2 linked regions of the Roseobacter denitrificans OCh 114 genome follow. The protein of the gene in region 1 interacts with the protein of each later gene in a pairwise test. Links are inferred from orthologs where the notes say so. Each region holds a gene or a part of one and is shown on either strand. Other genes may lie near its edges.

Region 1 (12,318 bases):
AACGCGAGTTGGCCATGTTCAAAGTCGTAGGCCAGGGCGACAAACGGGTCGAGGCCTTACGTCTTGCCGATATCTTCCGCGCCAATGTGGTCGACAGCACCCTCGAAAGTTTCGTGTTTGAAATCACCGGTGCGCCCGAGAAAATTGATGCATTTGCTGATCTGATGCGCCCGCTGGGCTTGGCAGAGGTCGCGCGCACCGGGGTCGCGGCCTTGTCCCGCGGGGAATAGGGTCGAAACCCGATACCTTATGAACAGGCCACCTTGGCCTGTTCTGTCCACGGTGAAAAACTCACCACCTGCCCTCTTCTGCGCGCGCTCGGCGTTTTGGTCTGGGCTGCATCGCGCAGCACATCGGGCAAGGCAGGCCCGACCTTTTCAATGACGAGGCGCGGATTGTGTGCCACCCGGGTGGATTGCGACACTTCCATTTCAAACTGCACCAGATCACCGGCATCAAAGAAATCACCCGTGCGCAGGACGTCATCGGACGGCTTCACATATGCGAGGTCACCCTGATCTTCGCACCAGATCACTGCCTTGCGGTCTGATGCGTCGCTCCACAGCACTACACCTAACATTAACTATCCCAATTCTTGTGGTCTTTTTTCAACCATACCAAGAAGTTAAGACGTGATGACACCAAAAAAGTGCCACCGCACGCTTGGTTTTTGTGTCCACATGCAGTACACTAGACACAATTCTAGACGGCAATGACGCAAATTAGCGTCAGTTTCGGGTGGCCAAAAGCAACTATTACGTGCAAAGCGATTAGTGATGCAATATTAGCATGTAAACCACACCGAAGGACGACAATGCCCACCGCTGCCCGATCCCCCGCCCAGTTGCGCAATATGTTCGGAGCAAACCTGCGTCATCTGGCCGAAGAATACCCGTCGGTTTCCGCATTGGCGCGCCAACTCGGTATCAATCGAACACAGTTCAACCGTTATCTCAGCGGCGAGAGCTTTCCCAGACCAGACGTCCTCGCCCGCATTTGCGATTTTTTCGGCGTAGATGCCCGCGTCCTGCTGGAACCTGTCGACCAGATTGGCCCCAGTTCAGGACCGGTGATGAGCGGGTTCCTCAAGGACTTCATGGGCGAGAAAGTGCAACAGGTCCCCGAAGTCGATTTTCCCAGCGGATTTTACCAGTTCTCACGCCGCAGTTTCGTGAAGGACAACCAGTTCGTGCGCGGTCTGATCTATGTTCTGCGTCAGGGCAACGACACGCATATCAAGGGCTATGAGCCCAAACTCGCCATGGCGATGCAAGGCATCCCGCCGGCCCCGCAGGCGCGCGAATATCGTGGTTTCGTGCTCAAGGTGGAGGACGGTGTCGCAATCGTGACATCGAGGCGCAACGGTCTGACGGCTTCGCTAAACTTTCTGAACCGTGTCACGTCTTTTGAAAACAACTTCTGGGTCGGCTATGCAACGCGCACCGCGCGTGAGAATTCAGCCTCAACCCGCGTTACGCGCCTCGTCTACGAACATCTGGGGAATAATCTTGAACGCGTGATGCCGATCGCCCGCTGTGCCGGATTTTGTCCGCTTGAGGAACTGGTGCCTTTCCACCAGAATCTGTTGCAGCACAAAGACCCGATGCGCTAACTCCATAGAGCATGTCGCCCCGCAGCCAACGAGGTCGCTGCAGCGACAGCCAACACATCGACCTTCAGTATTCTGATGCAAACAACGATCATCAGGAGTTCTGACATGGAAAGTCGTGCTACGGATTTATCTTCCGTTCGCCGCCCGATTGCGCAGGCCAATGGTTTGCCAAACGCGCATTACACGGATGCCGCCGTATTTGACGAAGAAAAGCAGGCGTTGCTCTTCGCGGGCTGGTCCGGGCTTGCGGTGGCCGCTGATGTGCCACAGGTCGGTGACGCGGTGCCGCTCGACTTTCTCGGCGTGCCGCTTTTGCTGATCCGGGACCGTCAGGATAAGGTGCGGGTGTTCCAGAACATCTGCCGTCATCGCGGGATGATCCTGGTGGATGCGCCGCGCAGGATCGAAGGGGCCATCAGATGCCCCTACCACAGCTGGTGCTATTCGACCGAAGGACACCTTGTCAGCACACCGCATGTGGGCGGGCCGGGCCAGAACAGGCATGAAGGCATCGACCGCGCGCTGCTCGGGCTGATCGAGGTGCGCAGCCATATCTGGATGGGCGTTGTCTGGATCAACCTGTCCGGCACGGCGGCGGATTTCGACGTTGCGAACGCAAAGATGATGGCCCGCTGGCAGGAATTTGACAAACCTCTCTACCACGGCGGCAGCGAGAGCCGCTTTACCCTCGAGGTAAAGTGCAACTGGAAGCTGGCCGTCGAAAACTATTGCGAAAGCTACCATCTGCCCTGGGTGCATCCCGGCCTCAACAGCTATTCGCGTCTGGAAGATCACTACCACATCGAAGAGGATGACGCGTTTTCAGGACAAGGCACGCTGGTCTACCGCCAGATCAGGGACGCGGCGGGAAACAGTTTTCCGGATTTCGACGCGTTGAGCGACAAATGGGATACGGCGGCGGAATACATCACCGGGTTTCCCAACGTGCTACTGGGGGTTCACCGCGATCATACATTCGCCATCATCCTGCAACCGGTCGGGCCTGAGAAAACGCTGGAACATGTGTATCTGTTTTATGCACAACCAGATACCAGCGAAGCCTTGCGCATCCAGAACGCCGCGCAGTGGAAGACAGTTTTCGAAGAAGACGTCTTCGTGGTCGAGGGCATGCAGCGCGGACGCCATGCGGTATCCTTTGACGGCGGGCGATTTTCGCCAGCCATGGATGGGCCAACGCATCTGTTTCATGCCTGGGTCGCGGGCAAGATCGAACACGCCCGCGCGCAAAAGCAAGCAGCGGAGTAATGTCGCTTGACGCACAGCTGCTCGCCGCACATGCGGAGGGCGACACGGATCGTCTGGTTACCCTCTATGCGCAGGCGGCGGCCAGCGCGGACGATCCCGATACCGCCGGATTTTATCTCACCCACGCCTATGTTTTCGCCCTAGAGGCTGGTTTACCGCAAGCGGCTGATTTGCGCGCGCAACTGATTGAGACGGGACGCGAAGAGCCGCTTTAGAGCGGCTGACAGAATACCTGACACAGCAAGTATCACCTAACACGTTCAGCTCCCTGATTTCAGGCAGCGTTAGGTGATCGAGGTTTTACACATCTTCAGGGGCTTACGATCATCTCGCGATAGAGATGCCATGAACTGTGCCCCAGCAAGGGCAGCGTGATGAAAAGACCAAAGAAGCCCGGCAGCATGGAGGCGAACACCACAACAGCAATAAAGGCGGCCCAGACCATGAAAACGAAGGGCGAGGATCGGACCGCCTGAATGCTGGTGATCATGGCGGTGACAAAATCGATTTCCCGGTCCAGCAACAACGGCAACCCGATCACGGCAATCGAGAAAATCAACACCGCAAAACCTGCGCCAACTGCCGTACCGAATGCGAGCATCATCAACCCATTTGTGGTCAGAAAGACCTCAAAGGACGTCGACACGTTGGTCATTGTGGACAGCCCGAGAAACAGGGCAAAGATCATGTGACCCAGAAAAAACCAGAACATGAAAATCACCACCATCATCGTGCACATGGAAGGCAACTGCCGATGGCGCTGGTTCAGGATCACGCCAAAGATTTCTCCGGCGGGCACAGGCAGACCCGCTTCGAGCCTGCGCGACACCTCATAGAGTCCGACAGCCGCAAAAGGCCCCAGCAGCGGAAAGCCAATCGCCGCCAGCACCAACCAGAACGTATGCCCGGTCTGAGCCGTGATGACCGCCATAACCCAGCCTGCAAGCACGTAAAACGCGGCAAAGAGAATTCCATAAAGCGGTTTTGCCCGGAAATCGGACGCGCCCTTTTTCAAAGCGGCACGCAGCATGTCGAAATTGGCATCGCGCAACTCCGGCGCACCCGGTTTCAATTCTCCCTCTGCAATCGCCGCCACGGAAGTCTCCTCTTCGTACTCAACCGACTAAAACGTGCCCGAGTTGCGGTCGCATGTCAAAATGGAATTGATCAGCCGTTTTGCGCTTCGGCGCGTGTTTTGCCGGATGCATCCAATGCAAGGGTTGCCGCCATGAACCCGTCCAGATCACCATCCAGAACGCCCTTGGTGTCGGAGGTTTCAAAATTGGTGCGCAGGTCTTTGACCATCTGATAGGGCTGCAAAACGTAGGACCGGATCTGATTGCCCCATCCGGCATCACCCTTGTTTTCATGCGCTTCGTTGATGGCCGCGTTGCGCCGGTCCAGTTCCAGTTGATACAGGCGCGACTTCAGCGCCTTCATCGCGATGTCGCGGTTCTGGTGCTGGGACTTTTCCGAACTGGTCACCACGATGCCCGTCGGGTGGTGCGTGATCCGAACGGCGGAATCCGTCGTGTTGACGTGTTGCCCCCCCGCGCCTGAGGAGCGGTAGGTGTCAATGCGGATGTCTGCCGGATTCACCTCGATGTCGATATTGTCATCCACCACCGGATACACCCAGACCGAGCTGAAGGACGTATGCCGCTTGGCCGCACTGTCAAAAGGCGAGATACGCACGAGGCGGTGCACGCCGCTTTCCGATTTGAGCCACCCATAGGCATTCAACCCGGTGATCTTGTAGGTCGCGGATTTGATCCCCGCCTCGTCGCCGTCGCTCATGGACTGCAATTCGACCTTGTAGCCTTTCTTCTCCGCCCAGCGGACATACATGCGCGCCAGCATCGACGCCCAGTCACAGCTTTCGGTGCCCCCTGCTCCGGCGTTGACCTCCAGAAAGGTGTCGTTGCTGTCCGCTTCACCGTCCAGCAGCGCTTCGAGTTCCTTCTTCGCCGCGGTCTCTTCCAAAGCGCGCAATGCGTTTTCAGCGTCAGAGACCACATCTGCGTCGTCTTCCATCTCACCAAGTTCGATCAGTTCGATGTTGTCGGCCATCTCCTGCTTAATGCTGTCGTGGGTCGCCATGGCATCCACCAGCATCTGACGCTCCCGCATCAGTTTCTGCGCCGCATCCGGATCATCCCAAAGGGTCGGGTCTTCCACCCGCGCATTGAATTCCTCAAGCCTGTAGGGGGCGGTTTCCACATCCAGCCGCTGGGCCAGAAGGTCCAGCGATTTCTGTATTTTTTCAATGGTGTTCTGGACGTCTGCGCGCATGTCAGCCTCGGCAAAAAAGTGTTACATCCTGATAGACCAGCACCACAGCAGCGGCAAGGCACCCGGGGCGATTACACACCCGTGTTCAGTATAGACCGCCGGAACTGAGCGTGCCGAAATTGGCATTGGGGCCAACCTCAACCGTTTCCCCGGTCGAGGTCGTCACCTGCTGGCGTTGTGCGGGCTGCGCTTCCTGAACCAGCGGCAAATCCTGACCCATGGCAAAGCCACCGTCGAACATGACGCCGAACAACGGCTCTTCGCCACTGCGGAAATACTCTGCCACAACCGCATCGCCGGTGGCGTCATCGCTCAGGCGCGCACCGGTAAAACGGTCGATCTTGATAAACCGCCCGCCGCTTGGCACCTCAAACGGGCCGCCGCCATATTTTTGCGTGGCTTCTTCCATGAACCGCTGGAACACCGGGCCGCACATGCCGCCCCCCGACGCGCCGCGCCCCAGCGAGCGTGGTTGATCATACCCGATGTAGCAGCCCGCAACGATGTTGCTGGTGAACCCGACGAACCAGACGTCTTTGGCGTCATTGGTTGTGCCGGTTTTTCCGGCGGTGGGCACAGGAAGGTTGACCGTGCGCGCAGCGGTCCCGCGGTCCACAACCCCTTTCATCATCGAGGTCAGCTGATAGGCGGTGATCGGGTCCATCACGCGTTCCCGGTTCGAGATGATCCGTGGGCCAAGGCCGGGATCAAGGCTGGCCAGTTCACAATCGAAACAATAGCGTTCGTCATGGCGGTAAATCGTGCGCCCGTAGCGGTCCTGAACCCGGTCCACCAGCGTCGGCTGCACCCGTTCGCCGCCGTTGGCAAACATCGCATAGGCGGCAACCATCCGGTAAAGCGTGGTTTCCTCGGACCCCAGCGCATTGGCCAGAAAGGTGCCCATGTTGTCATAAACGCCAAACCGTTCGGCATAATCGGCCACAACATCCATGCCGACCTCTTGTGCCAGTCGCACGGTCATCAGGTTTCTGGAACGTTCGATGCCGGTGCGCAAAGGAGTTGGCCCATAAAATTCGCGCGACGCATTGCGCGGACGCCACAGGCCTTGCGGTGTGTTGATCTCGATCGGGGCGTCAATGACGATGGTGGCCGGGGAATAGCCGCTGTCGAGCGCGGAAGCATAGACAAAGGGTTTGAAACTGGATCCCGGTTGACGGCGCGCCTGCGTGGCGCGGTTGAACACACTGTCCTGATAGGAAAACCCGCCCTGCATCGAGATCACGCGCCCTGAATTGACGTCCATGGCGACAAAACCGCCCTGCACTTCGGGCACCTGCCGCAGCGTCCAGCGGATGAAACTGTCATCCTCATCCGAGGTCATGGCGCGAACATGGACCACATCGCCCACCTCAAGCAGATCACCGGCACGCTGCGCCTTGCCACTCAGGGAGCCATCGCGGCGCTTCTTGCGCGCCCAGGTGACGTCTTGCGCGGGAATGAAATGCCCGTCTTCGTCCTCCACAACGCCTTCGATGCCAATGCGCGCCGAAGTCTCGCCGACGGATAACACCACCGCCGGATACCACGGGCCGTCCAGATCAATGTCACGCGCAATCTCAACGGCCGCGAGGGCCGTGCGCCATGCTGTTTCATCGCCCAGCTGTTCCGGGTCTATCCGGGTTTTCGGTGCGCGCCAGATGCCCTGACGGCGGTCGTATTCTTCCAACGCGCGGCGCAGGGATTCGGCGGCGATCGGTTGCAAATCCTGATCAATCGTCGCGCGGACGCTCAGCCCACCGGTAAAGAACTCGCCCTCACCAAAATCTTCGCTCAACTGTCTGCGAATCTCATCCGTGAAGTAATCACGCGGTGGCAACTCGGCGCGGAAGCTTTCGAAGTCTCCGTTTTGAACCGACCGCAGGGGCGCGGCGACTTCGGTTTCATATTCGGCCTGCGAGATATAGCCGTTTTCCATCATCTCCTTGAGCACGAAATCACGACGCGCCTGCAGCCGCTCCCTCTGGCGCACGGGGTGATAATCGCTGGGCGCCTTGGGCAAGGAGGCGAGGAACGCCGCCTCATGCGCCGTCAGATCGCTCAGCGGTTTGTTGAAATATGTCTGCGCCGCAGCGGTGACACCGTAAGAATTCTGGCCGAGAAAAATCTCGTTCAGGTAAAGCTCAAGGATCTGATCTTTCTCAAGCGTTTCCTCCAGCCGGGACGCCAGAATAATCTCCTTGATCTTGCGTTCTGCACGCCTGTCACCTGAGAGCAGGAAGTTCTTCATCACCTGCTGCGTGATCGTCGAGGCGCCGCGCACATCCTGTCCGCGCGATTTCACCGCATCAATCGCTGCCGCCCCGATACCGCGCAGATCATAACCGTCGTGCTGGTAAAAATTCTTGTCCTCTGCCGAGATGAAAGCCTGTTTGACCAGATCGGGGATGTCCTCGGCCGGGGTAAACAGCCGCCTCTCCTTGGCGAATTCATCAATGATCTGCCCCTGGCCTGAATAAATCCGGCTGATGGTGGGCGGGGCGTATTGCGCGAGTGATTCGTGGCTGGGCAAATCCTTGCCATAGACCCAGAAAACCGCACCAATGCTCAGCACAACCATGCCCAAGCCCATGGTTATGGTCGTAAAAATACCACCCAGAAAAGACAGAATGAACCGAAACACGAAAAGCACGCACCTTTGTTGACGCTACAGGGATGGTATATGTGTTTCTTTGGCCGTGGTCAAAAGAGCGCGACGTCATAAGCACGTGATCGCTACTGCCTTATCAGCGCGCGCATCTCCGCGTCTTCTACCCGCCACTGCAGAATGGCGCGCGCCATGGCCTCCACCATCTTGCTGCGCCACTCAGGGTTGCGCAGGTTTTCAAGATCGCGCGCGCTGGAAAGAAATCCGACCTCGACCAGAACCGACGGGATATCGGCGGATTTCAGCACCGAAAAACCTGCCTGCCGGAGGGGTCTGGTGTTCATCGGACCACCCGCTGCCCCCATGGTATCGACCAGCACATGCGCCAGCGCTTTTGATCGCGGTTCCGTTTCCACGCGCGCCAGATCCAGCAGAACGGTCGTCACGGCGTTATCCGACCCGGTCAGATCGGCACCGGCGATGATGTCCGCGCGGTTGTGGCGCACCGCCAGATGGGCGGTTGCGGTATCGCTGGCCTCCTCCGACAGGGTGTAGACCGTGGCACCCTGCGCGCCGCCCTCGCTCAGCGCATCCGCATGAAGGGACAGGAAGACATCCGCGCCGGCGCGATGCGCTTGCGCCACACGGTTTTGCAGCGAGACGAAAACATCCCGGTCACGGGTCAGCACCACATCCACATCGCCCGCGCGCATCAGGGCCGCGCGCAATTCAAAGGCCACATCCAGCATCAGCGTCTTTTCCGACAGCCCTTCGCGCTCAGCGCCGGGATCAATACCGCCGTGACCCGGATCAATCACAACGACAAAGCGATCATCAGAGCCGGTTGCTTGCGCCTCATTGGGCTGCTCCACCGGCCAGACGGAATTTTGCGGCACACCTGATGTGCTGGCAAAGGTATCGGGATCGGCAGGCTGCATCACCAGTGTCAGGTTTGCCGCACCGGTGCCCTCCTTTACAGTCATCGCGACCTCTTCGGGCAGCATCGGCTGCGCCAGATCCGCCACCAGCCGCGACCAGCCGGGCTGAAAAACGCCGAAACGCAGCGCGTTGATGCTGGTCTTTGTGTCCAGCAGCGCCTGCGCCGACACGCCGGACCAATCCACTTCCCGGAAGTCCACGACCAGACGCGGGGGTTGATCAAGGGTAAAAACGCGATATGGCACGCCCTGCGACAGGGCCAGATGCATTTCCAACCGGCCGAACCAGTTCTGTTTGATGTGGCTGTTGGCCACATCCACCCGCGCAACGCCGGACAGGTCCTGCGCAGTAAGCGGTGCTGCCAATACGCCCAGGACAAGGGCGCAAAGTCTCACGTATCGGATCATGGGCTGCTCGGCCGATTTGTTTTGCCCGACCCTACACCACCTTGCGCCTTGAGGGAATGGCTCAGCGCGCCTGCAAGAACGCCTTGAGCCGCGCGAGCCCTTCGGCAATATCCGCAGTCGAGCGGGCATAGGAAAACCGCAGCGTCTGATGCCCGCGCACCGGGTCAAAATCAAGCCCGGGCGTGACGGCCACACCTGCCTGTTCGAGGATTTCCGCCGCAAAGGCGCGGCTGTCATCGGTCATATCCGATACATCCGCATAGACATAAAACGCTCCATCGGGCGGCGCGATCTTCGTGAACCCGGCCTCTGGCAAGCCTTCAAGCATCAGTTTGCGGTTAACCCGGTACACATCCATGTTGGCTTGCAATTCCTCTTCGGCATCCATCGCGGCAAGGGCGGCAATCTGACTGGCATGAGGCGCGCAGATGAACATGTTCTGCGCAATCCGCTCAACAACGCGCACATGATCCTCCGGGACAACCAGCCAGCCCACCCGCCAGCCTGTCATGGAGAAATACTTGGAAAACGAATTGATCACATAGGCCTCATCCGTCACCTGCAGCGCGGTGACCGCCTTGGCCTCATATTCGATGCCATGATAGATTTCGTCGGAAATGAAAGACGCACCCTGACCGGCGGCTGCGTCGATCAGACTGCCAAGCGCTGCCTTGTCCAGCATCGTTCCCGTCGGGTTTGCCGGTGAGGCGACCATGAGCCCCGCCAGGTCGCGCCCCTCAAGGTCACTGGCCACAGGTTGAAACCGGTTTTCGGGCGCTGTGGCGATATCAACGGGGCACAGGTCCAGTGCGCGCAAAATCTGGCGATAACTGGGATATCCCGGTGCGCCGATTCCAACCCGGTCGCCGGTGTCAAACAGGGCGGTAAAAGCCAGAATGAATCCACCCGAAGACCCCGGCGTGATGATCACCCGGCGCGGATCAAGATCCACGTCATACCATTCCCCGTACAGACGCGCGATACGGTCGCGCAGCGCGGGCAAGCCCAACGCCACCGTATACCCCAGCGCTTCCCGCCCCATCGCATCAGCCAATGCGGATACCGCAGCCTTTGGCGCACCGGTGCCGGGCTGGCCCACTTCCATGTGAATTATGTGGCGTCCCGCCGCCTCTGCCCGATGCGCTGCCTCCATCACGTCCATCACAATGAAGGGATCGACTGAAGAACGCCTTGAAACCCGCATGAAAACCGCTCCTTATGGTGACATGTGCTTTCATCGCGTATTCCGGCGGGCGTCAATCCCGATGCTGATCTTTTGTCTGTTTGCACAGACAGTGTCAGCGCAGGGGCTTTTGCGCGATGCGGATCTTGAATACGGGCTGAAACAACTCGCGGCCCCGGTGCTGACTGCTGCCGGCCTCAGCCCGTCGCGCGTCAAGATTCTGGTTGTCGATGACAGTTCGCTGAACGCATTTGTCATCAGCACAGACGCGATTTTCCTGCACTACGGGCTGATCAACCGCATGAGCAACGCCGCGATGCTGCAGGGTGTGATCGCGCATGAAGCGGCGCATATCGCCAATGGGCACCTCACCCGGCGGATGAACAACCTTGCCAGCGCGCGCACGGCCGCCGGGTTTGGCATAGCCCTTGCCGCTGTTGCTGCAGCAGCGGGTGGCGGCGAGGCTGGTGCGGGCGTCTTGCTGGGCACCCAAAGCTCCGCCATTAATCGCTTTTTGCGCCATACCCGCGCCGAAGAGGCCTCAGCCGATCAATCCGCCGTGCGGTTCATGCGCTCTGCGGGAATCAACCCGGCGGGCATGTCGCAGGTTCTGCAACTCTTCCGGGGTCAGGAACTGCTGGCCGAAACGCGACAAGACCCCTACACCCGCTCGCACCCCTTGTCGCGGGATCGCATACGCGCGCTCGAGGGCTATGTCGCAGCCTATGGGGATGCGCCGGTCGATAACTCCGCCGCCGACTACTGGTTTGAACGGGTCAAGGGAAAGCTCAGCGCCTATACCCGTGCGCCCAAATGGACGCTGCGCCGGCTGAACGAAAGCCCCTATCAAGACGTGCGACTGCTGCGCGAAGCCATTGCAGAGCATCGTCAATCGCGCACGAAACAGGCGCTTGCCGCGATTGACAAGGCCATCGCGCTGCGGCCCAACGATCCGTTTTATCACGACCAGCGCGGGCAAATCCTTTTTGAGACGCGCAACTTTTCCGCCGCCGCCGCGGCCTACGGGCGGGCAGTGCAACTGGCCCCCAATGATGCGCTGATCCTGTCTGGTTACGGGCGTGCGCTGTTGGTCGAAGACAACATCAGCAAGGCCCGACAGGTCCTTGAAAAGGCACGCACAATAGACTTCAGAGACGGGACGATGCTGCGCGATCTGTCGGTCGCATATGCAAAATCCGGTCAACGGGGCATGGCGTCGGTGGTGACTGCCGAACGTTACGCTTTGACGGGGCGGCTGAAAGACGCCGCCATTCACGCCAAACGGGCCGTCGATCTGTTGCCGGAAGGGTCCGGCCCTTGGCAACGGGCACAAGATGTGTTGATTGCATCCGAACGCGCCGCAAAACGGAGATAGACTATGCTGAAAAAACTACTGATGGCTTGTACCCTGAGCCTGATGAGTGCAACCGCTCCGGCGATGGCGCTCGACCTGAATGCCATGTCAGATGAAGAACGCGCACAGTTCGGCGAACAGGTGCGCGCCTATCTGATGGAAAATCCGCAGGTGATCATGGAGGCCGTCAACGCATTGGAAGAACGGCAAGCCGCAGCGCAGGCGCAGGCTGATGTCGATCTGGTCCGCCAGAATGCCGAAGCGATTTTCAACGACGGGTTTTCCTATGTCGGCGGCAATCCGCAGGGTGATGTGACCCTCGTGGAGTTCATGGATTATCGTTGCGGCTTTTGCAAACGTGCCTTTGGCGAGGTGGAAAAACTGCTCGCTGCGGATGGCAACATTCGCTTTGTCGTCAAGGAGTTCCCGATCCTCGGAGAACAGTCCCTGATTGCGTCCCGATTTGCCATTGCCACCAAACTGGAGGAAGGCCGCGACGCTTACAAACAGATGCATGATGCCCTGATGTCCTACAACGGCGACATCACCATCACGGCCCTGAGGCGCCTTGCGGATACCTTCGGCCTGAACGCGGATCAGATCGAAGCGCGTATGGATGCCGACGAGGTCACCCAAGAACTGATGGAAACGCGCGCGCTC
Region 2 (12,034 bases), 1.5 Mb from region 1 along the record:
GCATCTGCTGCGGGTCGACCCCGGCCAGCAAGCCGAAATTCCCGGTGATCATCAAGCGTTGGATGTGATGGGCATAGGCCTCTTCGCGGGTCTGGCCCACAGCTTTGGCCATGCAGTTCATGTCCGTTTTGCCGCCCCAATAGACATCCGGTAAATCGCGGCTCTGCCCCAGAACGTTGCGGCCTGTGTAATCGGGCCCTTCCAGAAAATAGATGCCGCGCACATATTCGCGCCATCCGATGATCTGCCGGATGAAGCCTTCCACCGCGTTGATGGGGGCATCGCCCTGTTCATAGGCACGCGCGGCGGCGGTGCAGACCTCAAGCGGGGTCAACAATCCGATGTTCAGCGAAGTTGAGATCAGACCGTGATACAAGAACCGGTTGTCGTTCAGCATCGCGTCCTGAAAATCGCCAAATTTAGGCAGGCCGTTTTCGATGAAATGATCCAACTGTTGCAGCGCTTCGGCGCGGGAAGTCGCAAACCAGAAGGGACGCAGCCTGCCAAAGTGATTTGAAAAGCGCGCCTCCACAAGGTCAAGAACCTCTTGCACGGTGTCATCCGGCTCGAACCGCAGTGGCCCGTCAAATGTAATCTCATCTGGTGCCGGTTTGCGGTTGTCGTGATCAAAATTCCACTTGCCGCCGCTGGGTTGATCGCCCTCCATCAGCAGACCCGTCTTGCGCCGCATCTCGCGATAGAAATACTCCATCCGCAACTGCTTGCGCCCGTCGGCCCAGTCTTCGAACTCCTGATGAGACGCAAGAAAACGATCATCCGGCAGCACCTCGACCCGCAACGGCGCCTCTTTGAGAAGCGTGATGAGACGCCACTCCCCCGGCTCTGTGGCCAATACGGTTTGCGCCCCGGTCTGCTCTGCCCGGCGCAACAGCTCACCAACAATGGACCCGGCGTTTTCGCTGTCATCCAGCTGCGCATAGGCAACGTTCCAACCCTCATTTCGAAGGTGTTGCGCGAATTTCCGCATGGCCGCAAAGATCAATGCGATCTTTTTCGGGTGGTGCTGCACATAGGAGGTTTCATCTGCGACCTCGGCCATCACAACAGTATCGTGCGACTTGTCGCCCGCCTGCAACGCGCTGAGGCTTTCGGACAGCTGGTCCCCCAGCACCAGAACGAGGCGGCTCACCACGCAACCTCCTTGCCTGCCCAGTCGAAAAACCGGCCCGTCTGCGCCGCAGACAAGCCATCGACGACGCGCAACAGGTTATGCGCCGCCTCGGACGCTGGCACCGACGGATGCCGGCCGAGGTATTTCTCGGTAAAGGCCGTCTGGACCGTGCCGGGATGCAGGGCCACACAAACGGACTGCGGATGCGTGCGTGCCAATTCGATGGACGCCGTGCGCACCACCTGATTGACCGCCGCCTTCGCGCTGCGATAGCTGATCCATCCGCCTATCTTGTTGTCACCGATGGAACCGACCCGCGCGGAGAGCACGGCAAAAACCGACGGGCGGTCGCGGGGCAGTAACCGCGCAGCATGGCTCAGCACCAGCGCAGGCCCGACCGCATTGAGTTCAAATTGATCCAGCATCGCCTGCGCAGTGACGTTCCGGATCGACTTCTCCGGGACTGCGCCATTTATTTCCAAGGCCCCTGTTGCCACGATGATCAGATCAAACGGCGCGCTGAGCGAGGCCAGATGCTGCGCGACTGAAGCGTCATCCGTTATATCAAAACCATCACCGCTGCGCGACAGCCCCGTAACCACGTCGCCGCGCGCTTTGCAGGCGGCTGTGAGCGCCGCACCGATCCCGCCGGACGCCCCAAGTATCAAAACATTTTTCATTCTCAGCGACCTAGAAGGCGCAAGCGCGCCTTCAACCCCGGCGCAGGCAAACAGGACAAAGCCTCTTTCCATTTTGCCAAGCTGCTGTATAAATCCGACCCATGGTACAGTCAGAACATATTATCGCGACCGCACGCACCCTGCGCGCCACGGCTGCCCTACTGCTGCTAATCCGCCTCTGAGCGTGCCCTTCGGCGCGCCCGCTCAGAGGGATGTGTTGCGCGCCACGGATTGAAGCACAGAACGAAAGATACACCATGACAGATACGACGAAACAGGATCACGTATTGATCTTTGACACGACATTGCGCGACGGCGAACAAAGCCCGGGTGCGACCATGACCCATTCGGAAAAGCTTGAGATCGCCGGGCTGCTGGATGAAATGGGTGTCGATATCATCGAAGCAGGCTTTCCCATTGCGTCAGAGGGCGATTTCGCCGCTGTCTCTGAAATAGCGCGCAACGCCAAGACATCGGTGATTTGTGGTCTGGCGCGCGCCCAGATCGGGGACATCGACAGATGTTGGGAGGCCGTGAAACACGCCAAACGCCCGCGCATCCACACCTTTATCGGGACGTCCCCCCTGCACCGCGCCATTCCGAACCTCGATATGGACCAGATGGCCGAACGGATCGAACAGACCGTGACCCACGCGCGCAACCTGTGCGACAATGTGCAGTGGTCGCCCATGGATGCCACCCGCACCGAAGAGGATTACCTCTGCCGGGTGGTGGAAATTGCCATCAAATGCGGGGCCACCACGATCAATATCCCCGACACCGTCGGCTATACGGCGCCGCGCGAATCCGCAGCGCTCATCTCGATGCTGCTTGAACGAGTGCCGGGCGCAGATGAGATCACCTTTGCCACCCACTGCCACAATGATCTGGGCATGGCCACGGCCAACAGCCTTGCCGCCGTCGAAGCGGGCGCGCGCCAGATCGAATGCACGATCAACGGCCTTGGCGAACGTGCAGGGAATACAGCGCTGGAAGAGGTCGTGATGGCCCTGAAAGTGCGCAATGACATCATGCCGTTTCACACCGGCATCGACGCCACCAAGATCATGAATATCTCGCGCCGTGTCGCTGCTGTGTCCGGCTTCCCGGTGCAGTTCAACAAGGCGATCGTCGGCAAGAACGCCTTTGCGCATGAATCCGGCATCCATCAGGACGGCATGCTCAAGAACGCGGAAACCTTTGAGATCATGCGCCCCGAGGATGTTGGCCTGACCGAAACCAATATCGTGATGGGCAAACATTCAGGGCGCGCAGCGTTGCGCTCCAAGCTGGAGAACCTCGGTTTTGAATTGGGCGACAACCAGCTCAAGGACGTCTTTGTGCGTTTCAAGGCGTTGGCGGACCGCAAGAAAGAGATCTATGACGACGATCTGATCGCCTTGATGCGCACGGCGACGGACCCTGAAAACGACCGGATCAAACTGGTGTCGCTGCGCGTCGTCTGCGGCACCCACGGCCCTCAGCAAGCTGACCTTGTGCTGAACATCGACGGTGTAGAGAAATCCACCACACAAACCGGGGACGGCCCGGTTGATGCGTCCTTCAATGCAATCAAGGCACTGGTTTCGCATTCGGCACGCCTTCAGCTTTATCAGGTGCATGCAGTGACCGAAGGCACGGATGCGCAGGCAACCGTTTCGGTGCGGATGGAGGAAGAGGGCCGTATCGTCACGGGGCAGTCGGCAGACACGGACACGGTGGTAGCCTCGGCGCGCGCCTATATCCACGCCTTGAACCGCCTGCTGGTGCGGCGCGAAAAGGCAGGCAAGGACGCGCGCGAAATCAGCTATAAGGACGTGGGCTGACACCTTGGGCGGAATAGCGCGCGAGGTGCGATAAAATACAGATACCGCCGATTTTCCGGCGGTAACTTCTATTTTTATCTGCTAGGCTTTATTGAACGCGTAAAACAATACCTCCAAACAGGACACTCAAACATGCGCCCTCTCCTTGCCGCTTTGATCGCAGCACTCCTCATTCCCGCCGCAGCCCATGCTCAAACGCTTGAGCGAATTAAACAAAACGGACAGTTGGTGATCGGCTTTCGCACCGACGCAGCCCCCCTTTCGTATTTGGGCGAAAACGAACCCAAAGGGTACACGCCCACAGTCTGCTATGCACTGGCTTCAAAAATTGCTGCCGAAGTCGAAGTTCCCGATCTGGAAATCATCTTTCGGTCAGTGACTGCAGAGGACCGTTTTGAACAAGTCGCAAATGGCAATATCGACCTTCTGTGTGGTGCTGCCACAATTACGCTTGAACGCCGCGAATTGGTGGACTTTTCCGTACCCATTTATGTTGACGGAACCGTCGTTGTGCTCAAAAAAGGCGGGCCTGATTCGCTGGAGGGACTGGCAGGCATGAAGGTGGGCGTCCGCGCTGCGACGACCACGCTGGAAGCATTGCAAAACTCACTTGCGGCGGCGGATATCGCGGCGGAAGTCGTGATCTTCGATGATCACCCAACAGGTATGGCCGCGCTGGAGCAGGACGAGATCGCTGCGTATTTCGCGGATCAGTCCATCTTGATGAACATGGTCATGCAAAGCGAAGTGGCCAATGAATTAAAGGTTTTTGATCAACTGTTGACGGTGGAAAAGCAGGGGCTTGCCATGGCGCGCGGTGACACGGAGTTTCGCCTGGTTGTCGATCGCGGGCTGAGCGAGCTGTTTACCGAAGGTACGATGGAGCAGGCATTCGCACGCGCCCTGCCCAATGTGAAACCGGGTTTGGGCCTTCAAGCGATGTATCTTTTGTCGCCAACCCTGCCCTGATCGGTGGAAGTTACGACATTTTATCAGCGGCATTCATCATTTTTTTCAAAAAGCAAGATGATGCCTAGAACATCGTTAACGCCCCTTTCACCATATCGCAGCTAAGCATATAACACAGGTCAACTGAGCCGATGGGCTCGGATAAATCAGATTCGGGCAAGGTTATAAGCTTCATGGCTCTATTCGATAGTTTTCGTGGTCTTTTTTCGTCAGATATGGCGATTGACCTCGGCACGGCAAACACGTTGGTTTACGTCAAAGGCCGTGGCATAATCTTGTCAGAGCCCTCGGTGGTCGCCTATCACGTCAAGGATGGCGTGAAAAAAGTCCTTGCTGTTGGCGAAGATGCCAAATTGATGCTGGGACGTACCCCCGGCAGCATCGAGGCAATTCGCCCCATGCGCGAAGGTGTGATCGCCGATTTCGATACGGCCGAGGAAATGATCAAACATTTCATCCGCAAGGTGCACAAGCGGTCCACCTTCTCGAAACCCAAGATTATCGTCTGCGTGCCCCATGGTGCAACGCCCGTTGAAAAACGCGCTATCCGCCAGTCCGTTCTGAGTGCGGGTGCGCGCCGCGCAGGGCTGATTGCGGAACCCATCGCCGCGGCCATTGGCGCCGGCATGCCGATCACGGACCCCACTGGCAACATGGTCGTGGACATCGGTGGCGGTACGACCGAGGTCGCAGTCCTGTCTTTGGGTGATATCGTCTACGCCCGTTCGGTGCGCGTTGGCGGGGACCGGATGGACGAAGCGATCATCAGTTATCTGCGCCGTCAACAAAATCTGCTGGTCGGTGAAACCACGGCCGAACGGATCAAGACATCCATCGGCACGGCGCGAATGCCTGATGACGGGCGTGGGACGTCAATGCAGATCAGGGGCCGTGACCTGTTGAATGGCGTCCCGAAAGAAATCGAAGTAACACAGGCGCAGATTGCCGAGGCGCTGGCCGAACCCGTCCAGCAAATCTGCGAAGCGGTCATGACAGCGCTTGAGACAACGCCCCCCGACCTCGCTGCGGATATCGTGGATCGTGGCGTGATGCTGACGGGCGGTGGCGCATTGCTGGGGGATCTTGACCTCGCCCTGCGCGAACAAACCGGCCTTGCCGTATCAATTGCGGACGAGTCACTGAATTGCGTGGCTTTGGGCACCGGTAAGGCCCTAGAATACGAAAAACAGCTGCGTCACGCCATCGACTACGACAGTTGATCGCAACGCATTAACCGCACCCCGTCAGAGGCAGGCATGCCCTGCTCCACTAGGGGGCAGGAGACCGAGGCCGGATGGCAAAGGACAGGTCAAACGCAAACGACTTTACCGGCCCGCTGCGCCGGTTATTGATCAGCATCCTGATCCTGTGTCTTCTCGGGACATTCCTGTTGTGGCGGATCGACAGCCCTCGGGTTGAGCGTTTTCGCGCGCAGGTGACGGACACATTCGTGCCAAATCTCACTTGGGCAATGGCGCCGGTCACTGCCACAATCAACCTGTTTCAGGACTTTCAAAGCTATCAGCGGCTGGCGCAGCAAAACCGCGAATTGCGCTCTGAACTGCGCCGCATGCAAGCGTGGAAGGAGGCCGCCCTTCAGTTGGAACAGGAAAATGCGCGGCTTCTCGATCTCAACAACGTGCGTCTGGACCCGCGCCTGACCTATATCACGGGCGTGGTTCTGGCGGACAGCGGCTCGCCCTTCCGGCAATCCGTGCTGATCAATGTCGGCAGCCGGGATGGTCTGGTGGATGGCTGGGCGACGATGGATGGCATCGGCCTTGTCGGTCGGATTTCCGGCGTGGCGGACAAAACTGCCCGTGTGATCCTGCTCACGGATGCCTCAAGCCGCATCCCCGCCATCATCCAGCCCTCGGGCCAGCGCGTGATCGTATCCGGTGACAACTCCGCCGCGCCCTTCATCGACTTTCTCGAAGACAGCGACCTTGTAAAACCCGGCCACAGGGTCATCAGTTCCGGTGACGGTGGCGTCTTTCCGGCCGGGCTTCTGATCGGTCAGGTGGCAGCCGACCCGACCGGCAAATTGCGTGTCATCATGGCGGCTGACTATCAGCGCCTCGAATTCCTGCGCGTACTGCGCCATCACGGCACAACAACGGTCTCTGACAGCGCGCAGATCATCGGCCCGCAACTGCCTGTTGCGGAGGCCACACAATGAGCGAGCAAACCAACACGCGCGTCTGGGGTATGCGGCTGATGTTCGGCCTCATTGTTTGTGTCATCTTGTTTTTCCATCTCCTGCCGCTGGAAACCACGCCACGACAATGGGTCGGGCCGGACCTGATTTTGGCATTCGCCTTTGCCTGGTCTCTGCGGCGACCGGAATACGTGCCGAGCATCGCGCTGGCGGGGCTGTTCCTTCTTGCTGATCTGCTGCTTTTACGACCCCCGGGGTTGTGGGCGCTGTTTGCTCTGCTGGCCTGCGAAAGCCTCAAGTCCCGGGCCATTGGCCTGCGCGATGGCAGTTTTGTCAACGAATGGTTAAGCGTCTGCATCATGATGGCCACCGTGGCGCTTGCGTATCGCGCCGCACTGATGGTCACATTTGTCGATCCGCCAGCCTTTACCTTGTCAGTCTTCGAACTGGTCATGACCATGCTGTTCTACCCGGTCGTGGTCGGATTGACTCACAGCGTGCTCGGTGTGCAAAAAACGGCACCGGGTGAACTTGATGCGCGGGGGCGGCGCGGGTGATGAGCAAAGGGCATAGACCGGGGGGGCTGCTGTGAAACGGACACGGGCAGAAACGGATTTCAGCCATCGGCACCTGTCACGACGCGCCGCACTTCTTGGCGGGGCGCAATTGCTGTTCATTGGCGGGTTGGCCGCGCGCATGCGGTACCTGCAGGTCGAACAGGCCGATGAATTCCGACTGCTGGCCGAAGAAAACCGCATAAACGTGCGCCTGATCCCACCGTCGCGCGGGGAGGTTTTTGACAGGAACGGGGTTCGGCTCGCACAAAACGCGCCCTCTTATCGCATTGTGATCATCAAGGAAGACGCCGGCGATGTGGATGCCTCTCTGAAACAGCTGTCCAGGATCATTGCGCTTGACGACAATGCGATTGCCCGCGTCAAGGAGGAGATGCGCAGGTCAGCCCCGTTTCTGCCCGTCACCGTCGCGTCGGACGTCACTTGGGATGAAATCAGCCGTGTTTCGGTGAATGCGCCCGCCTTGCCGGGCATCACACCCGAGGTGGGGCTCAGCCGTGTCTATCCGCAAGGCTCTGACTTTGCGCATGTTTTGGGGTATGTGGGCCCGGTGTCGGATTATGACCTTTCAAAGATCACTGACCCGGAACCGGTCCTGATGATACCCCGGTTTCAGATCGGGAAGGTGGGCGTGGAAACCAAGCTCGAACCGCTTTTGCGCGGGAAAGCCGGGGCCAAACGGGTCGAGGTCAACGCCACGGGACGCGTGATGCGTGAACTCGACCGTCAGGAGGGCACTGCCGGATCGGATGTCCAGCTTACCGTTGATGCGGCCTTGCAGGGGTATGTGCAGGCGCGTCTGACCGGCGAAAGTGCGAGCGCGGTGATCATCGACTGTGACAACGGCGATCTTGTCGCCTGCGCCTCGGCCCCGACATTTGATCCCAATTTGTTTGTGCGCGGCATCTCGCAAAAAGACTACGGGGCGCTGACCAGCAACAAGTACCGCCCGCTGGCCAGCAAGACCGTTCAGGGGCTGTACCCGCCGGGGTCCACCTTCAAGATGATCACCGCCATGGCCGCCCTTGAGGCCGGGCTGATCGGGCCGGATGAAACTGCCTATTGCCCCGGCCACCTCGAAGTGTCCGGTCGCCGGTTTCACTGCTGGAAACGCGCAGGCCACGGGTGGGTGGATTTGCAGGATTCGCTCAAGAAATCCTGCGATGTCTATTACTATGATCTGGCCATCAAGGTCGGTATTGAAAAGATTACCGCAATGGCCAATCGTTTTGGCCTTGGCGTGAAACACGATGTGCCCATGTCAGCCGTCGCCTCCGGCCTGATGCCGACGATGGAATGGAAACAGATCAATCAAGGCCAATCCTGGCGGGTCGGTGACACGGTCAATGCCTCCATCGGGCAAGGGTTTTTGCTGGCCTCTCCCCTGCAGCTTGCGGTCATGACCGCGCGACTTGCCACCGGGCGCGCGGTATCCCCGCGGCTGATCAAATCAATCGACGGTGTTGAACAACCCGATCGCGGTGGCGAAAACATGGGTATGAATGAGAACAACCTGCGCAAGATGCGCAGGGCCATGTTTGCCGTCGTCAATGACCGGCGGGGCACTGCCTATGGGTCACGCGTGATCGAAGAAGAGATGCGCATGGCCGGTAAAACCGGCACAAGTCAGGTGCGCAACATCACCGCCGCAGAACGCCGCGCAGGTGTCATCCGCAACGAGGATCTGCCGTGGGAACGCCGCGATCATGCCTTGTTTGTGAATTTCGCACCATATGACCGCCCAAAATACGCCGTGGCCGTTATCGTCGAACACGGCGGCGGCGGGTCGAAAGCCGCCGCCCCGATTGCCCGCGATATCACCCTGCAGGCGCTTTATGGCGGCACACCACCGCTTGAGGCATACCCGGCCAAGGACCGCGAACGCATCGGCACGCTGCAAAAAGAATTGCAAAAGATGCAGCCACAGGCCGCTATCAGCGGGCGGGATCAGGCATGAGTTATCTCGAGCATAACGTCAAATCCACGCCCGTGGGCTTGCGCAAGATCCTGCACCTCAACTGGCCCGTTGCGATCCTGCTGGCCGCAGTTGCGGGCGTCGGTTTCCTGATGCTCTACTCGGTTGCGGGCGGGTCATTCTCCCCCTGGGCCGAGCCGCAGATGAAGCGGTTCGTCGTCGGTTTCGCCCTGATGCTGATTGTGGCCATGGTTCCCATCTGGTTCTGGCGCAGCCTGTCCGGCCTTGCCTATCTCGGCACGCTTGTCTTGCTGGTTGCGGTTGAATTGTTCGGCACCGTCGGCATGGGGGCGCAACGATGGATCGACCTTGGTTTCATGCGATTGCAGCCCTCGGAACTGATGAAAATCACATTGGTGATGCTGCTGGCGGCCTATTATGACTGGCTGCCAGCCAAGAAAACATCGCGTCCCTTATGGGTGATCCTACCGGTTATCATCATCATAATCCCCGTTCTTCTGGTACTGCGTCAACCGGATCTGGGCACGTCAATTCTGCTGCTGGCCGCCGGGGGCGGTTTGATGTTTCTGGCGGGGGTGCACTGGGCCTATTTTGCCGCTGTTGCAGCCAGCGGTGTGGCGCTGGTCACTGCGGTGTTCAAATCCCGCGGCACACCTTGGCAGCTTATTGAAAACTATCAGTTCCGCCGGATAGACACTTTTCTGGACCCCAGCACCGATCCTCTGGGCGCCGGGTATCACATCACGCAATCAAAGATCGCGCTTGGCTCTGGTGGATGGACCGGGCGCGGTTTCATGCAGGGCACGCAAAGCCGTCTGAACTTTTTGCCCGAAAAACACACGGACTTTATCTTTACTACGCTGGCAGAGGAATTCGGCTTCATTGGCGCGATTTCATTGCTTGCGCTTTATACGCTGATCATTGTCTTTTGCGTCTGGTCCGCCATGCTGAACAAGGACCGGTTTTCATCGCTGCTGACCCTTGGGATTGCGCTGAACTTCTTTTTGTTCTTTGCGGTCAACATGTCGATGGTCATGGGGCTTGCGCCGGTTGTCGGGGTCCCGCTCCCGCTGGTGAGCTTTGGGGGTTCGGCCATGCTGGTTTTGATGCTTGCCTTCGGGCTGACGCAAAGTGCGCATGTGCACCGCCCCAGATAAAGGCCAGATAAAGGACCGACATGACCCTGACCGTTTTGTTCGCCGCCAGCAATGAGGACTGGCACAAGTACGGCCGCGCACTGAGCGATGCCTTTACCCAGGAAGGTCTCGACGCGGAACTTGTAACGCGGGCGTCACCACAAGATGTGGACTACATCGTTTATGCCCCCACATCGACGCTGCAGGACTTCTCTCCCTATAAAAACACCAAAGCCGTTCTGAGCCTTTGGGCCGGGGTCGAGCGCATCGTGACAAATGACACGCTCACCTTTCCGCTGATCAAAATGGTTGATCCCGGCATGACCCAATCCATGGTCGAATGGGTCGTCGGCCATGTCATGCGGTATCATCTGGGCATGGACAGCCATATCGTGAATCCGCAGCGCGAGTGGGAGTGGCATTCCAACCCGCTGGCACAGGAAAGGCGGGTCTGCATTCTGGGGCTGGGATCATTAGGAACTGCTGTTGGTGAACAATTGTGCCGCATGAACTTTCGCGTCAGCGGCTGGAGCAGATCCGCCAAGAACCTCGACGGTATCGAGACCTTTCACGGATCAGACGGCCTGCGCGATGCTTTGGCGACAGGCGAAATACTGGTTCTGTTGCTGCCGGACACAGCCGAAACAGAAAATACGCTGAACCGTGAAACGCTGGCCCAGTTACCCAAGGGCGCGTACATCCTCAACCCCGGGCGCGGGCCGCTGATTGAGGATGCCGCGTTGATCGAAGCCCTTGACAGCGGTCAGGTCGCGCATGCCACCTTGGATGTGTTCCGCACGGAACCATTGCCACAGGATCACCCGTTTTGGGCGCATCCAAATGTGACGGTGACACCACATATCGCGGCGGCAACCCGCCCGGTGACTTCCGCAAAAGAAATTGCCCGCAACATCGTACGCGGTGAAAAAGGTGAGGCTTTTTTGAACCTCGTTGACCGTGCGCGAGGCTATTGAGCGCTACTCAGCGGCCAGCCCGCGCCCTTTGAGCAGCGCATCCACCCCCGGCAGCCGCCCGCGGAAGGCGATGTAAAGCTCCGCCGCGTCTGAACTGCCACCCGTGGATAATATGTGCCGTTCAAGTGCCGAGGCACGTTCAGGGTCAAACGCACCGCCCGCTTCTTCGAAGGCGGCAAAGGCGTCCGCATCCATCACTTCCGACCACATGTAGCTGTAGTACCCGCTGGAATACCCATCACCGGCAAAAACATGGGCAAAATGCGGCGTGGCGTGGCGCATCGTAATCGCTGGCGGCATGCCGATAGCATCAAGAACTTCGCGCTGCTTGTCCATCGGGTCCGCAGGTGCCGGGCCGTCATGAAACGCCAGATCGACGAGGGCCGAGGCCACATATTCCACGGTCTGGAACCCCATATCAAACGTCGAGGCGTCGAGCACTTTCTGCAGCATGTCGGGGGGAATGGGCGCGCCAGTCTCTGCATGAACAGCAAATTCTGACAGCACCTCCGGGACATCCAGCCAGTGTTCGTAAAGCTGGCTGGGAAGCTCAACAAAGTCGCGCGCAACGGACGTGCCAGAAATGCTCTCGTAGGTCACATCTGACAGCATCTGGTGCAGCGCATGGCCGAATTCGTGAAATAGCGT

Evidence for each region.
Region 2: the proteins of RD1_RS12965 (region 1) and mrdA interact in binary tests that used the Escherichia coli proteins (3 or more experiments, as listed by UniProt). The link is inferred for Roseobacter denitrificans OCh 114 from one-to-one orthologs.

The regions. Positions count from the first base shown.
Region 1 is NC_008209.1:2,683,351-2,695,668, forward strand. Bases 5,034-8,210 are described here. They hold RD1_RS12965 (penicillin-binding protein 1A), read right to left. Parts: upstream 7,812-8,210; coding sequence 5,256-7,811; downstream 5,034-5,255. Other genes in these bases: prfB (peptide chain release factor 2), read right to left, coding at 5,034-5,170; RD1_RS12970 (N-acetylmuramoyl-L-alanine amidase), read right to left, coding at 7,904-8,210. Also shown: ilvN (acetolactate synthase small subunit), read left to right, coding at 1-230; RD1_RS12935 (hypothetical protein), read right to left, coding at 248-580; RD1_RS12940 (helix-turn-helix domain-containing protein), read left to right, coding at 815-1,612; RD1_RS12945 (aromatic ring-hydroxylating oxygenase subunit alpha), read left to right, coding at 1,718-2,878; RD1_RS12950 (hypothetical protein), read left to right, coding at 2,878-3,093; RD1_RS12955 (DUF2189 domain-containing protein), read right to left, coding at 3,189-3,974; more of prfB, read right to left, coding at 4,046-5,033; more of RD1_RS12970, read right to left, coding at 8,211-9,121; RD1_RS12975 (pyridoxal phosphate-dependent aminotransferase), read right to left, coding at 9,183-10,325; RD1_RS12980 (M48 family metalloprotease), read left to right, coding at 10,324-11,679; RD1_RS12985 (DsbA family protein), read left to right, coding at 11,683-12,318. UniProt on the Escherichia coli protein: Cell wall formation. Synthesis of cross-linked peptidoglycan from the lipid intermediates.
Region 2 is NC_008209.1:1,166,582-1,178,615, reverse strand. Bases 6,933-9,825 are described here. They hold mrdA (penicillin-binding protein 2), read left to right. Parts: upstream 6,933-7,353; coding sequence 7,354-9,297; downstream 9,298-9,825. Other genes in these bases: rodA (rod shape-determining protein RodA), read left to right, coding at 9,294-9,825; RD1_RS05565 (hypothetical protein), read left to right, coding at 6,933-7,322. In the rest of the region: RD1_RS05595 (cryptochrome/photolyase family protein), read right to left, coding at 1-1,153; RD1_RS05590 (SDR family NAD(P)-dependent oxidoreductase), read right to left, coding at 1,147-1,812; RD1_RS05585 (2-isopropylmalate synthase), read left to right, coding at 2,070-3,638; RD1_RS05580 (amino acid ABC transporter substrate-binding protein), read left to right, coding at 3,771-4,607; RD1_RS05575 (rod shape-determining protein), read left to right, coding at 4,781-5,827; rod shape-determining protein MreC, read left to right, coding at 5,902-6,786; more of RD1_RS05565, read left to right, coding at 6,783-6,932; more of rodA, read left to right, coding at 9,826-10,433; RD1_RS05550 (2-hydroxyacid dehydrogenase), read left to right, coding at 10,454-11,386; RD1_RS05545 (M3 family metallopeptidase), read right to left, coding at 11,390-12,034. UniProt on the Escherichia coli protein: Catalyzes cross-linking of the peptidoglycan cell wall. Responsible for the determination of the rod shape of the cell. Is probably required for lateral peptidoglycan synthesis and maintenance of the correct diameter during lateral and centripetal growth.